One region of the Catellatospora chokoriensis genome, then DNA from elsewhere that is predicted to be linked to it. Evidence: riboswitches for the same ligand, from Rfam matches in the RefSeq annotation. Region 1 holds a riboswitch; the other holds the start of a gene.
The links. A riboswitch is a leader RNA that binds a small molecule or an ion and turns the genes downstream of it on or off. The one in region 1 is predicted to bind cobalamin.
Positions count from the first base shown of each region.

Region 2: linked by a shared signal. The riboswitch ahead of HAV39_RS13560 (acyl-CoA thioesterase) and the one ahead of cobN (cobaltochelatase subunit CobN) in region 1 are both predicted to bind cobalamin.

Region 1 covers NZ_JAAOTI010000012.1:105,925-115,225, reverse strand. The annotation lists gene cobN (cobaltochelatase subunit CobN) at 1-1,981, opposite strand, end outside; cobalamin riboswitch at 2,048-2,180, opposite strand; gene HAV39_RS19380 (DUF2784 domain-containing protein) at 2,220-2,585, shown strand; guanidine-I (ykkC/yxkD leader) riboswitch at 2,744-2,873, shown strand; gene HAV39_RS19375 (agmatinase family protein) at 2,926-4,104, shown strand; gene HAV39_RS19370 (ABC transporter substrate-binding protein) at 4,131-5,138, shown strand; gene HAV39_RS43285 (ABC transporter permease) at 5,339-6,316, shown strand; gene HAV39_RS19355 (ABC transporter ATP-binding protein) at 6,453-7,229, shown strand; gene HAV39_RS19350 (HIT family protein) at 7,234-7,575, opposite strand; gene HAV39_RS19345 (NUDIX hydrolase) at 7,762-8,235, shown strand; gene HAV39_RS19340 (HNH endonuclease signature motif containing protein) at 8,299-9,301, shown strand, end outside.
Region 2 covers NZ_JAAOTI010000007.1:311,485-317,525, reverse strand. The annotation lists partial or broken gene HAV39_RS13570 (aldehyde dehydrogenase family protein) at 1-245, shown strand, start outside; gene HAV39_RS13565 (LLM class F420-dependent oxidoreductase) at 423-1,511, opposite strand; cobalamin riboswitch at 1,694-1,914, shown strand; gene HAV39_RS13560 (acyl-CoA thioesterase) at 2,033-2,554, shown strand; gene HAV39_RS13555 (LysE family translocator) at 2,551-3,171, shown strand; gene HAV39_RS13550 (hypothetical protein) at 3,123-3,467, shown strand; gene HAV39_RS13545 (alpha/beta fold hydrolase) at 3,720-4,580, opposite strand; gene HAV39_RS13540 (ferredoxin) at 5,062-5,661, shown strand.

The sequences.
Region 1 (9,301 bases):
CCTCGCCCTCGGGCGCGCCGCCGAGGATGTGCAGGCCGTCGCGGATCTGCGAGTCCTTGACCTCGCACAGGTAGCCGTCCACGTGCAGGATGAAGTCGTCGAAGTCGTCCGCGCCGGGCATGTCGGCCTGGTGCAGGTCGTGGTGCAGCTGGGCGGCCTGGATCAGGGTCCAGATCTGGGCGCGCACCGCGGGCAGCTTCGTCGGGTCGAGCGCCTGCACGGTCGCGTACTCGTCGAGCAGCTGCTCCAGTTTCGCCATCTCGCCGTACGTCTCCGCGCGGGCCATCGGCGGCACCAGGTGGTCCACGATCACCGCGTGCCCGCGCCGCTTGGCCTGGGTGCCCTCGCCCGGGTCGTTGACGATGAACGGGTACACCAGCGGCAGGTCCCCCAGCACCGCGTCCGGCGCGCACTCGCGGGACAGGCCCAGCCCCTTGCCCGGCAGCCACTCCAGGGTGCCGTGCTTGCCCAGATGCACCACCGCGTCCGCGCCGAACTCGGCGTCCAGCCACCGGTACGCGGCCAGGTAGTGGTGGCTCGGCGCGAGGTCCGGGTCGTGGTAGATGGCGACCGGGTTCTCCCCGAAGCCGCGCGGCGGCTGGATCATCAGCAGCACGTTGCCGAAGCGCAGCGCGGCCAGCACGATCTCGCCCCGGTCCACGTACAGCTCGCCCGGCGGCTCGCCCCACGCCGCCACGATGCCGTCGCGCAGGCTCGCGGGCAGCGCGTCCAGCCAGCGGGTGTGCGCGCGCAGCGGCACCCGCGCCGGGGCAGCCGCGAGCTGTTCCTCGGTCAGCCACTCCACGTCGTGCCCACCCGCCGCGATCAGCGTATGGATCAGCGCGTCGCCGTCCTCCGGGAAGCCCTCACCCAGGTCGTAGCCCGCCTCGCGCAGCGCCCGCAGCAGCACCACGGCGCTGGCGGGGGTGTCCAGGCCGACCGCGTTGCCGACCCGCGAGTGCCGGGTCGGGTAGCTGGACAGCACGATCGCGAGCCGCTTGTGCTCGTTGGGGACGTGCCGCAGCCGGGCCTGCCGCACCGCGATGCCCGCGACCCGGGCCGCCCGCTCCGGGTCGGCCGCGTAGACCGGGATGCCGTCCGGGCCCGGCTCCTTGAACGAGAACGGCACCGTGATCAGGCGGCCGTCGAACTCCGGGATGGCCACCTGCATCGCCGCGTCCATCGGGCTCAGCGCCGCGTCCGAGTCCTGCCAGACCGCCCGGGACGAGGTCAGGCACAGCGCCTGCAGCACCGGCACGTCCAGCTCGGCCAGCGCCGCCACCGACCAGGCCTCGTCGTCCCCGCCGCCGCTCGCGTCCGCCGCGACGGTGCCGCCCGCTGCCAGCACCGTGACGATCAGCGCGTCGCAGCCGCGCAGCAGGTCCCGCAGCCCGTCCGGCACCCCGCGCAGCGAGCCGCAGTACACCGGCAGCGGGTTCGCGCCCGCGTCGTGCAGCGCCCCGGCCAGGGTGTCCACGAACGCGGTGTTGCCCGCCAGCTCGTGCGCCCGGTAGTAGACGACCCCGACGGTCGGCCGTCCGGCCTCGTGCGCCGGGCCGGGGCGTACGCCGTACTCGGGCGCGGTGCGCGGCGCGTCGAAGCCCTCGCCGGTCATCAGCAGCGTGTCCGACAGGAACCGGTGCAGCTCGCGCAGGTTGTCCGCGCCGCCCTCGACCAGGTAACCCAGCGCCTCGCCGGCCACCCCGGCGGGCACCGTCGACTCGGCCTGCAGCGCGGCATCGGGCACCGCCTCCCCGCCCAGCACCACCACCGGCAGGCCCGCGGCGAGCACCGCGTCGAGCCCCTCCGGCCAGGTGCGCCGGCCACCGAGCAGGCGCACCACCCCGAAGGCGACGTCTCGCAGCAGCTCGGGGACGTCGCCGGCGTCTAGGCGGGCGGGATTGGCGATACGCCAGGGCGCGCCCGACGCCCGGGCGGCGAGCAGCTCGGTGTCCGCAGTGGACAGCAGCAGACCTTGCACAGCCGTCATGGCCGCGTACCTCCTGTCGGGGTCCGCGCCCCGGTAGCAGAGTCGATGCGGCGGCCGGAGTCTCCTGACTCCCGGATCTACGCCCGGCCCCGGGCCTTCCCTTGCGGTGGCCTCGGATCTCTCCGATGGGGTGGGGACGGGCTCCCCGGTCACAGTGGCGGGACCGTCTCGGATCTTCCCCGAGTTCCTCCCTGCCGCCGACTGCGATCCTAGCGGCAGATAATGGAGCATGGCCTATCAGTGGCTCGCCGCCGCCACCATGGTGGTGCACTTCGCGTTCCTCGCGTACGTCGTCGCGGGTGGTTTCCTCGCCTGGTGGCGGCCGTGGCTGATCTGGCCGCACGTGGTCGCCGTCGGCTGGGGTTTCGCCACGGTCGCCCTCGGCCTCGACTGCCCCCTGACGTACGTCGAGGACTGGGCCCGCCGCAAGGCCGGCGAGCAGGGCCTGAGCCGCGGGTTCATCGACACCTACCTGACCGGCGTGGTCTACCCCGAGCGGTACACCGTGCTGTTGCAGGTCCTGGCGGGTCTGGTCGTGCTGACCTCGTGGGCCGGCTTCCTGCTTCGCCGCAGGGCGACCCGCGACCGCGCCTGAGGCCCCGGCGTGGCGGCCATGGGGCGGCGGGTCACGGGCCGGCCGCTCGGGGTGGCGGTCACGAGATGGCGGTCACGAGGTGGCGGTCACGAGGTGGCAACAGCGGCGATATCGACAGGAAACCATTCGCCGATGTAATCCACGGTGACTCACCGAAGGTGAGGCGCGCCTAGGGTTCCGCCGCTCCGGCCCTGTCGTTTCGGGTCCCCGGACGGGCCTGGTCCGAGAGGCGCAGGCGGCCCGCGTTGCGGCGTGGCCGTTCCACGGCGGGACAAAAGCCCGGGAGACAGCCGAACACCTGGCTGTTTCACGGCCAGGCTCCTCGTTTCGGAGGTGCCCCATGGGCTTCGCCCACCACCATCACCACCACCGCCATGGCTCGCCGGAGGACAGCGCGCTGCGCGAGCAGCACGGCCTGCACGAGCACTACGGCCCCGAGGCGGCGTACGCCGTCGCGCGCGAGGCCGAGCTGCCGACCACGAAGTGGGAGGAGGAGATCGCCCGCGGGCTGGAGTACGGCCTGCCCGGCGCGGACTCCATCGTCGACAAGCGCATCCCGACGTTCTCCCGCGGCGAGCTGCCGCACTTCGCCGGGATCAACACCTTCCTCAAGGCCCCCTACCTGGAGGACGTGCGCCGGTGCGGCGAGTACGACGTCGCCGTGCTGGGGGCGCCGTTCGACGGCGGCACGACCTACCGCCCCGGCACCCGGTTCGGCCCGCAGGGCATCCGGCGCATCTCCGCGCTGTACGGCCCGTACAGCTTCGAACTGGGCGTGGACCTGCGGGAGTCGATCACGATCGCGGACCTGGGTGACGTGTTCACCATCCCCGCCAACATCGAGAAGACGTTCGACCAGATCTCCAAGGCCGTCGGCCACGTGTACGCCTCGGGCGCGTTCCCGGTCGTGCTCGGCGGCGACCACTCCATCGGCTACCCCACCGTGCGCGGCGTCGCCGAGCACCTGCAGGGCAACCTCGGCATCATCCACTTCGACCGCCACGTCGACACCCAGGAGACCGACCTCGACGAGCGGATGCACACCACCCCTTGGTTCCACGCCACGGACATCCCCAACGTGCCCCCGAAGAACCTGGTGCAGATCGGCATCGGCGGCTGGCAGGCCCCGCGGCCCGGCGTCCAGGTCGGGCGGGAGCGCGGCACCACGATCATGACGGTCACCGACTGCGTCGAGATGGGCATCGAGGCCGCCGCCGAACGCGCCCTGGAGGTCGCCTGGGACGGGGCCGAGGCGGTGTGGCTGTCCTTCGACGTGGACTGCCTGGACGCCGCGTTCGTGCCCGGCACCGGCTGGCCCGAGCCGGGCGGCTTCCTGCCCCGCGAGGTGCTCAAGTTCATCCAGCTCATCGCCGAGCGGCCGCTGGCGGGCATCGAGATCGTGGAGTGCTCGCCGCCGTACGACAACGCCGACATCACGTCGCTCATCGCGACCCGCGTCATCTGCGACACGCTCGGCTGCCTGGTGCGCGCCGGCCACCTGCCCCGCCGCAACTCCTGACCTCTCGACTGATCCAGGAGACATACATGAACCGACGTTTCCGCCACCGCCTCGCGGCCGTCACCGCCGTCGCCGCGCTGGTCCTGCCCGCCACCGCGTGCGGCGCGGACGAGCCCGCCCCGGGCGCGCCCGCCACCGTCGTGCTCGGCTTCAGCGCCTGGCCCGGCTGGTTCCCCTGGCAGGTCGCGCAGGAGCAGGGCCTGTTCGCCAAGAACGGCGTCACCGTCGAGCTGAAGTACTTCGACAGCTACACCGACAGCCTCACCGCGCTGGCCACCGGCAACCTCAGCGCCAACAGCCAGACGCTGGGCGACACGCTGACCTCGGTCAGCGGCGGCGCGCAGCAGACCATCGTGCTGGTCAACGACAACTCCACCGGCAACGACCAGATCATCGCCAAGCCCGGCATCAACACCGTCGCCGATCTCAAGGGCAAGCGGGTCGCCGTCGAGCAGGGCACCGTCGACCACTACCTGCTGCTGCTGGCGCTGAAGACGGCCGGGCTGACCGAGGCCGACATCGCGCTCAAGCCGATGCTGACCGACGCCGGCGCGGCGGCGTTCACCACCGGTGAGGTCGACGCGGTGGGCGCGTTCGCCCCGTTCACCACCACCGCGCTCGGCCTGGCCGGCAGCAAGGCCATCGCCACCAGCGCCGACTTCCCCGGCGCGATCCCCGACCACCTGGTCTTCACGGCCGCGTTCGTCAAGGACCACCCGACCGAGGTGCAGGCCGTGGTCAAGACCTGGTTCGACACCCTGGCCTGGATCAAGGCCAACCCGGACGCCGCGATCGACATCATGGCGAAGAAGGCCGGGGTCAGCGCCGCCGACTACAAGTCGTACGACGCCGGCACGACGATCTTCACCCGGGAGCAGAACCTGGCCGCGTTCACGCCCGGCTCGACCCCCGCCAACCTCGACTTCCAGGCGAAGTCGATCGCCGAGTTCATGGTCTCGGCGAAGCTCGTCGACTCCGCGCCGCCGCTGGACGGCCTGCTCGAACCCAAGTTCGTCCAGGCGGTGTCGCCATGAGCCTGCTCACCGAAGGCGGGCCGGAGCCGGCCGGCAGCGCAGGGCAGGCGGACACGGCAGATGTGCCGGTGGCCCACGGTGCCACTGGCCGTCCTGCGGCGGACAACTCCTTGACGCCCGCCTCAGTGCCCGGCTCCTCAGTGCCCGGCTCCGCGGCACCCGGCTCCGCGGCACCCGGCTCCGCGGCACCCGGCTCCGCGGTGCCCGGCTCCTCGGTGCCCGGCGTCCTCGTCGCCGGCGACGCCGTGTCGCCGGAGCGCGGCCCGGCCGTGGCACCCGAAGACCTGACCGGCAGCTCCGGACCGGCCGACGGCGCGGTCGGTCCGGAGCACGCCGGTCCGGGAGCCGGGGCGGCGGCGTTCGCGCCGCTGCCCCGGCGGCAGCCGCCGCGCCGCGTGCCGCGGGTCTTCGCGATCCGCGCCCCGATCCCCCGGCCGTCCCGGCTGGCGCTGACCGCGCTCTCGGTGCTCGTGCCACTCGCCTTGTGGCAGGTGCTCAGCGTGGCCATCGACGGCCGTCCCGACTACCTGCCGTCCCCCGCGCAGGCCTGGGCGGCCGGGCTCGATCTGGCCCGCGACGGGCTGCTGCTCGGCGACACCCTCGCCAGCATCCGGCGGGTGCTGCTCGGCTTCGGGCTGGCCGTGGCGGTCTCGGTGCCGCTCGGCATCGCGATGGGTGCGTTCCAGGCCGGGCGGGCCACCTTCGAGCCCGTCATCGGCCTGCTGCGCTACCTGCCGGCGAGCGCGTTCATCCCGCTGCTGGCCCTGTGGCTGGGCATCGACGAGATGTCGAAGGTGGCGCTGCTGTTCCTCGGCACCGTCTTCTTCAACACCCTGATGACCGCCGACGCGGTACGCCGGACACCCGACGCGCTCGTGGATGTGTCGTACACCCTCGGCGCGCGCCGCGGGGAGGTGCTGCGCAAGGTCGTCATCCCGCACTCACTGCCCGGCATCCTCGACGCGATCCGGGTCAACGCGGCCGCGGCCTGGAACTTCGTGGTCGTCGCCGAGCTGTTCGCGGCCGAGGAGGGCCTCGGCTACCGCATCGTGCGGTCGCAGCGCTTCAACCAGATCGACCGCATCTTCGCGGTCCTCGTGGTCATCGCGCTGATCGGCCTCACCATCGACATCGCGCTGCGCCTGCTGCGCGACCGGGTCGGCAGGTGGACCTCATGACCCGAGCACCGCGACGACCGCGCGCACGCCTGCAGGCGGCGGTGACCGGAGCAACCCGACGACCGCGCGCGCACCTGCATGCGGCCACGACCAGAACGCCGCGGCAGCCGCCCGGCCGGATCGAAAGGCTGCCCTGATGACCGGAACGCTGCGCCTTCGGGCCGTCGGCAAGGACTTCGCCCGCGGCCGGGAGCAGGTGCGCGCACTGGAGGACATCGACCTGGAGGTCGCCCGGGGCTCGTTCGTGTGCGTGGTCGGCGCGTCCGGCTCCGGCAAGTCGACCCTGCTCTCCCTGATCGCGGGCCTGTCCCGGCCCACCACGGGCGAGGTGCTGCTCGACGGGATACCCGTCACCGGGCCCGGACCCGACCGCGGCCTGGTCTTCCAGACCGGCGCCGTGTACCCCTGGCGCACCGTGGCCCGCAACGTCGCGTTCGGACTGGAACTGCTCCCCCTCAGCCGCGGCGAGCGGGCGGCCCGCGTCGACCACTACCTCGCCGCGACCGGCCTGACCAAGTTGCGCCACGCGCTGCCCCGGCAGCTGTCCGGCGGCCAGCGCCAGCGTGTCGCCATCGCCCGCGCGCTGGCCTGCGAACCCGAGGTGCTGCTGCTCGACGAGCCGTTCGGCGCGCTCGACGTGCAGACCAAGGAGGACATGCAGCTGTTCATCCGCCGCCTGTGGCAGGAGTGCGGCACCACCGTCATCATGGTCACCCACGATGTGGAGGAGGCCGTCTTCCTCGGCGAACGCGTCATCACCCTGGCCAGCAACCCCGGCCGCGTCGCCGCCGACGTGACCGTGCCGCTGCCCGGCGAGCGCGACCTCACCGTCAAGCGCGACGCCGCCTTCCTGGGCGTACGCGCGCAGATCGAGGACCTGGTCCGGCTCTACCACCACGACCAGGCCGGCTGACCGGTCAGCCGGTCTGCGGTCGCAGCGCCTCACCGCTGTTCACGTGGAAGTGCAGGTGTCTGGAGTCCTGGTACCGCCCGAGGTTGGTGAGCACCCGGCAGGCTCCGTGCTCGCGGCTGACGTCGGCGGCGACCTGCCGCACCACCGCCAGCACCGCGTGCAGCACCGGCTCGCCGGCGTCGCCGAGATCGACGAGGGAAGGCACGTGCCGCTTCGGCACGACCACGATGTGCACCGGCCAGTACGGGCGGGTGTGGTGGAACGCCAGCACCTCGTCGGTCTCGGCGACCACCCGCACCGGCGTGCGCCCGCTGAGCGCCTCGTCGCAGTAGAAGTCGTCGGTCATCGGCCCACCCCCGTCAGCACGGCTCCCCCGCCCTGTCGTCCGGCCTGCGACCCAGGGCACACGAGCAGCCACGCTAGCAGCGCTGCCGCGGCTCGCGGGCCGGCCCCGATGCGCACGGGCGCGCGGGCGCACGGGCGCGCGAGCGCCGGGCACATAGCGTCGACCGGACCGCCATAGAGTGCGTGGATGATCGAACAGCTCACCCCCGGCGGGCGGCCCGCGTTCGTCGTCAACGTCGAGGTCCACCTGCATCGCGACGGCCGCTGGCTGCTCATCAAGCGCAGCGAGCAGGAGGCCCACGCCGCAGGCCTGCTGTCCGGCGTGGGCGGCAAGGTGGACCTGCCGGCCGGGCCCGTCGTGCCCGACGTCCTGGAGCAGACCGCACGGCGCGAAGTGGCCGAGGAGATCAACGTCGACCTCACCGGCGTCCCGCTGACATACGTGGAGAGCAGCCTGTTCACCGCCGACGACGGCGACCTGGTGGTCAACGTCGTCTTCGCCGCCGCGCTCCCGGCCGACGCCGAGCCCTTCCCCGCAGCACCAGACGAGGTCGCCGACATCGTCCACCTGACCTTCGCCGAGGCCGACGCCGACCCGAACCTGCCGCCCTGGATCCGGCGCAGCCTGACCCTGGCCGTGGCCGCCACGACCGGCCCGTGACGACACATTATTGATCGATCATCTTCACCGCGGATTGTCGTACACGGGTTCTAAAATGGAGTCATGCGGGAAGCGCTGGTGCAGGCAGAGCGGACAGTCGCCGCCTGCACCGACGCACCCGTGTGGCCGCTGGCCGACGCTGAGCTGATCACCGCACTCGATGCCGCGCACCGCTTGCGGGAACGCCTGGCCGGCGTGGAGCTGTCCCTGGTCCGCGAACTCGACGCCCGTGCCGTCCCGACCGCCCACGGCGCGTCCAGCACAGCGGTCTGGCTGCGCGAGCACTGGCGCATCGGCATACGCACCGCCAAGCAGACCGTCGAGCTCGCCCGGTCACTCGACCGCCTGCCCGCGACGGCCGAGGCCCTCGCCGCCGGAACCGTCAACACCGAGCAGGCCGCCGTCATCGCCCAGGCGCTCGCCGAACTTCCCGCCCTGGCAGGACTGGAGACCGCGGCGAAGGCCGAGGCCGCCCTGATCGGATTCGCCGCCCAGTTCGAGCCGTCCGTCCTGCGCCGCTTCGGGGAGCGCGTCCTCACCCACGTCGCCCCTGACCTGGCCGAAGAGCACGAGCGCCAGGCACTGGCCGAGCACGAGGAACGCGCGCACGCGGCGCGCACCCTCACCCTGACGCCCGACCGCAGCGGGCGCGTGCGGCTGGCCGGCTGGCTCGACACCGAAGCCGCCGCCGTCGTCACCGCCGCCCTCGACCCGCTCGCCCGCCCCGGGGCCCTCGACCCCGCCCGTCCTTACGTCCGCACCGGTGACGGCATCGCGGAAGACACCGGAACCGATGACGGGTCACGCACTGCCGGGCACTTCGCGCCCGAAAAGACCCATGACACGCGCACCGCGGGTCAACGGCGTGCCGACGCCCTCACCGAGATCTGCCGCCGCGTTCCAGCCTCGGGCGAACTGCCCGACAACGGCGGCGACCGCCCTCAACTCATCGTCACCGTCGACTACGACGACCTCGCCCGACGCACCGGCGCGGGACTGCTCGACAACGGTTCGACGCTCACCCCCGGCACCGTCCGCCGCGTCGCATGCGATGCCCAGGTCATCC
Region 2 (6,041 bases), on a different contig from region 1:
CGGTCAACGACTCGGCGTTCGGTCTGCAGGCGGGCGTGTTCACGAGCAACCTGCAGACCGCGTTCACCGCGCACGCGACGTTGCAGGTCGGTGGCGTGATCGTCGGCGACGTGCCGTCGTTCCGCGCCGACCAGATGCCGTACGGCGGCGTGAAGGGCTCCGGCACCGGCCGCGAGGGCCTGCGCAGCGCCATGGACGACTACACCGACCCGCGGGTCCTGGTCCTGACAGGTATTCAACTCTGACCGCATCCTGCGGCCCCGATGCCGCGCAGTGACCCACCCGCGTCGCCAGCCGGCGGGTGACCACACTCCGATGCGCGATCGGGCAGCCGCCAACGCGCCCCTGACCGAAGACGGCGTTCACTGCGCACGGTGGTCATCGACAACTCCACATGTCCAGGAGCCCGCGCAAGTCGTTCGTCAGTCCGCTAGAACGCCGAGGTCGCCGGCGGCCCGTATCACGTCGCCGAGCAGCCCGAGCCATTCATCCACGTCGGTGGCATCGAGGCCGATGCCGACCCCGAGTCCCTGACCACCCGCGAAATACACCTGGCTCGCACCGGCTTTGCGGGCGGCCACGAGATCTTCGGCGACCTCCTTCGGCGACCCGCCCAGGAACGGCCGGTTCGACCCCATGGGCGTGCGGGTGATCTGTACCGGGAACGGCTGCTGGTTGATCACGGTGAGGTCCTTCGGGTCGCGACCTGCCTCACGAGCAGCGGCATGGAAGGCGGATACGACGTCGCCCAATTCCTGCGCCGATGAGGCGATGGGGAGCAGCCCGTCGGCGATCCGGCCGGCGCGTTTGACGGCGGCCGGCGTCATCGCGGCCATGAGCACGGGAATGTTGGCCTGTACTGGTTTCGGGTTCACCTCCGACGGCGCGATCTGGTAGAACTCACCGTCGAACCGGACCGGGTCGGGGGCCCACGCCGCGCGCATCGCCGCGATGACCTCCTCGAGGCGGTCGCCCCGGCGGCTTCGCGACACGTTCGCCGTGTCGAACTCGTGGTGCTGCCAGCCCGCACCGACGCCCGCGAGCACCCGCCCGCCGCTGAGCCGGTCCAGGGTGGCGAATCGGCGAGCAAGCGTCACGGGCACGTGCAACGGCGCGATGATGATTCCGGTGCCCAGTTTGATTCGCTCGGTGACGGCCGCGACGTAGCTCAGGGTCTCCAGTGGCTCGTACACCGAGCGGTAGACCTCGGGCACCTGCTGTGGCTCACCACCCGACCACAGCGTGACGTCGTCGATCGGACGGAGCAGACGTTCATAGGTCCACAGGGCGGCATAGCCCAGCCGCTCGGCTTCCTTGGCGACCTTGACGATCGTCTCGGGCGAGGTCTGCGGGCCGGACGTGGGCAATGCGAGACCAAGTTCCATGTCGTTCTCCCCGAAGATGCGGCTGAAATCGGTGCGGCAGACAACACGGACGCCGATGTCCGCCCACCGACCGTTTTCGGTGCTTCTGCCCTGACTTGAAGGGAACAGTTGGTTCGACAGGCCCATTCCCACGATGTGGCACAAGCCGCACGGCAAGGCGAGGCCAATGGGATACCGAGACATGAGCTGGGCGGAAAGACCTCGCTGCGCAAGGCGACGAATTCATCCCGTCAATGCCGGGCATGGAGACCAGGCGGCCGTGATCGGCGACACCGGCTCGCCGCTGGGTCGTCACGGTATCCGGCCGTTATGCTCTCGGCGGCGCTGGTTCACCCACAGGTCCTGGTCCGGTGGGTGTCGTAAGAGGGAACCCGGTGAGAGTCCGGGACTGCCCCGCAGCGGTGAGCGGGAACGACCGCCGTCAACAAGCACTGGGCCGCAGGGCCTGGGAAGCGACGGCCAGTAGGTGATCGGACGGTGTCCGGTCCTGCCCGCGAGTCCGAAGACCTGCCCGTGCCGCGCACACGCCGTGTGCGCCGCCGCCGGCCTCGCGGGTGGGCCTGGGCAGGGAGAGGTGTGTCGTGCTGCCCTGCGCCGGGACGCTGCGCGTGGTGCGGCGGTGTGGTTCTCGAGGGAGGGACACACCGGTGACCGCCACCGCACTGCGCCCGGCACTGGCCGGGCGACCCCCGGCAGCTTCCGAGCTGACCTTGTCGCAGATCATGGATCAGCACCACACCAATCTGATGGGCACCGTGCACGGCGGGCGCATCCTCAACCTCATCGACTCCGTGGCCGGGGTCGTCGCGGCCCGCCATTCCGACGGGCCGGCCGTCACCGCCGCGATCGACGAGACCGCGTTCCTGCAGGCCGTCCGCGTCGGCGACGTCGTCCATGTACGAGCCCGCATCACCTGGGCCGGGCGCTCGTCCATGGAGGTCGCGGTCACCGTCACCGCCGACCGGTGGGACCGGTCCGTGCCCGCCACCACCGTGGCCACCGCGCACCTGGTCATGGTCGCCGTCGACGACCTCGGCCAACCGCGGCCGATCCCACCGCTGCTGCCGCAGACCGACGACGACCGCCGCCAGTACGAGCAGGCCGAGATCCGACGCCGGCACCGCCTCGCGCTACGCCGGGCACTCACCACACACGGCGGGACGGCATGATGAGCCTCCTGCCGGTCGAGGTGCTGGTCGGCTACCTGGCCGCGATCACCCTGCTCATGCTCACCCCGGGCCCGGACATGATGTTCGTGCTCGCCAACGGCGCCCGCTACGGCACACGCGCCGGGATGCTCGCCGCCGCAGGTGTCGCAGCTGGAGAAGCGGTGCACATCAGCGCCGTCGTGGCCGGCCTGGCCGGGTTGGTCGCCGGATCGCCGCCGGTGTTCGAGGCGATCCGGTACGCCGGTGCCGCTTACCTGGTCGTGCTGGGCGTGCAGGCACTGCGCCGCCCCGCGACCGCCCCCACCGGCGTCGCGGCGGAGGGGTTCAGCGGCCGGGCGGCATTCGGGCGCGGCATGGTCACCAATCTGCTCAACCCGAAGATGATCCTGTTCAGCCTGGCGTTCCTGCCCCAGTTCGCCGATCCGTCGCGTGGACACGTCACTGCCCAGCTCATCACCCTGGGCGTGCTGTTCATCGCCGTGCAACTGGCCGTCGACGTCAGCCTCGGCGCCGCAGCCGGGCGGCTGGCACACCGGCTGCACGCGTGGCAGCGGCAGATTCAGCGCGGATGCGCGGCGGCGTTCATCGGGCTGGGCATCAAACTGGCGTTCTTCTAGACCGTGCAGAAGGTGCTGCGGTCGGGATCGGCTCGCCGCAGCACCGGGTCACAAGCGTCACCACCTCGCACATCTGCGCCTGCGTCTCGCCGTCTACGCTGCCGGGAGGTGACCACCAACTGATCTTCATTCGCATCACCGACAGCGTGATCACATCGCCGCCGTGTTCACAGCTGGGGGCTGTGTTCGAGTCGGCGTTCGAGGCATGGCTGCGTGCCCGCGATCTGCGTGCCTTCTGTGCCGAGCTGAGCTCGCTACCTGCCGAACAGCGCGATCTGTCGGCGTGGGTGGAGTGAGGCCTGGCCACAGCCGATGACATCGAGCCGACGGTGAGCGCGGCCACTCTGGCGAAGACCTCCTTCGACGTGCGGCCCGAGCACTTTGCACCGAGGCCATGCCAAACGCAGGCGCGGGAAGGTTTCTACGCCGAATAAGGCGAGTGCGGCGACGGAAGCCAGGAGTCGCCTGCACCGGGAATGTGGGGGCCTATCTCGGTATCGGCCGGGCCGTGCCGATGCCTGGACCCGGCGTACTCACGCGCAGAATTCTCAACTGCGCGGCGGGTCGACGACCTCGGCGATGAGGTTGGCGACACCGTCGAGGTGTTCGGGTGTGGTCAGGTGGCCCATTTTCGGGAGGACTCGCAGGTCGAGGTTCATGCTGCGCCGCACTGCTGGTGCCAGCCGTCGTGGCGGAAGGAAGCGGTCGTGCTCGCCTACGCCGACAACGCAGGGCCGCTGCGCGCGGTCGGTCAGCAGTTGTGCGGGCAGGGGTGGCGGGGCCAGCGTAGTGCGGCAATTGGCAGCCACGAGCGTCATCCACTCCACCTCAGTCTCGGGCGGGTTCTGGCCGGATGCGACGAACAGCCTGAGCATGCTGCGGGTGCGGTCGACGGTGGGTCGGAGCAGCCACGCCGCCGACGCTGACGCCAGTTTCGGGTCGATCGTGAGCCGGATGTATCCCGCGGGCGAGATCAGAGCGCGGGCTGCGATGCGGGGAGAGGAGGCCGCGAGGGCGACTGCCGCGCCCAGCGAATTGCCGACCAGCACGACATCGTCCATTTGCGTGAGCGCCAGGATCTCCTCCAGGACGCGGCCGTACCAGGCCAGCCGGGCGCGCCGGGGCCGGTACTGGTCGCTCAGTCCTGGCTGGCCCGGCAGGTCCACGATGGTGGTCGGCCAGCGGGCCGACAGTGCACGCAGCCACGGCAGGGCTGCTGCCGCGTTGGATCCTGTCCCCGGGACCATCAGGATTCGCGGTCGTCCGGTGCCGGCCGAGGTGAGCTGTATCCAGCCGGCACCGGTGTCGAGTGCCATGGTGGAGATCGGGAAATCCGCGCCCGCCAGAGCTTGCGAGCACCACTGCTGCACTGCCCGTCGACCGCGCTCGCTCTTGTATACGGCCTGCATCGTGCCAGTGTGTGGGGTGGTTCGTGGTTCGTCCAGCGTGCCGATGGCGGCCGTCCGTCCATGGCTGGTCATTGCGTTGCGTCGTCGCGGCCGCCGCGGCTCAGGGCCGCTACCGCTACCGGTGCCACACCGCGACGTGTCGTGGCCCCTAGCGCGCGCCTACTGGGCTGGCCCGAAGGCGAGCCCGTGCCGTAGTGCCGCCGCCCGGCGCCAGTAGGCACGCTGGCTGACAGTGACGTTTGGCCCCGGCAGGGCACTTGATGGTGGCCCAGAGAGAGCATTTGCGGCGCGTTGTGACGGCCGGAGCCGACCAAACCAGTCGTTGACCGCGTGTCGGCTGGAAGGGGGAAGCACGTTGGCCATACCGACTCGGAGGGAGAGTGTCCGTTCTCGGAATTCCTGATCCGACCGTCGGCGAGGTCTCCGGTGGGCGTCCCCGGTCGGCCGGGAACATGCCGCCCATGTCGGGCAAGATAGGGCGATGATCGACTACTGGGACCCGCTGCCCACAGCCCGGCGGTTGGTGGAGAGCTTCAATGAGCCCGCCGAGGAGCTGTTCACCGGACGCTGGGAACAGCGGAACTGGCGCAACGTCCCAGGACCTTTCTACGCCGGTGAAACCGACAGCCTGGCCATCGGGCGGTTGGACGCAGCAAACCACATCTGCTACGACGACGATCTGGGTGGCGGGTTCGGATCCGAGTTCATCTACCGCCAGCCGGCAAACGAGCGCGAAACCGAGGCCGTGATCCACGGCTGCCGGTTAGAGCTCTACCGGGGCTACAACTGGGACGGCAACGACCACTGGACCACGGAGACCGTACGCGGGTGGTGGCGGGACCGAAGCCGGGTGCGGCAATGGGCTGTCGCCATCGCCGCCGACTGGGGAGCCGACACCCACCCGCATTGGGGCTACAACGCCGACCCCAGATATCTGGGCCACTATCACGACGCCGCCCAAGGCCACCGGGACTTCGTCGCCTACCTCGACGACGGCCTGGAGGCATACCTACGCGGCTACCTTTTCTGGCTCGAACAGCAGCGCCAGCCCCGGCCCGGCGAGGCTCTCCCCCACCTTTAGGGCCTCCATCCTGGCAACATCACCTCGGGTCGAAGGAGCGTCGCTCCTTCACACCTATTGAGCCAGCGGCCCAGAACGCACCCCGAAACGCGGCCCGCTAACGTCGTTGAGCAGGGAAAACAGCACCATAGATGAAGTCTGGAGTCTCCGGGGCTACATGAACCCCTGAGTACATGATCACGATGCTCGGTGAGCTGCCAATGTCACGATCACCACGGTCGGGTGGTGACGGCAATGGTGCGGTTGCGCCTCCCGGATGAGCTGGCCGCTCCGCCCAGGCACAGCATCGCGGTCAAGGCGGCCCCACTGAGCCGGCACCGGCTGGCGCGCCTGCGCCCAGTGCGGCAGCGGATCGAAGTCAGACGTTCTTTGGCATTGGC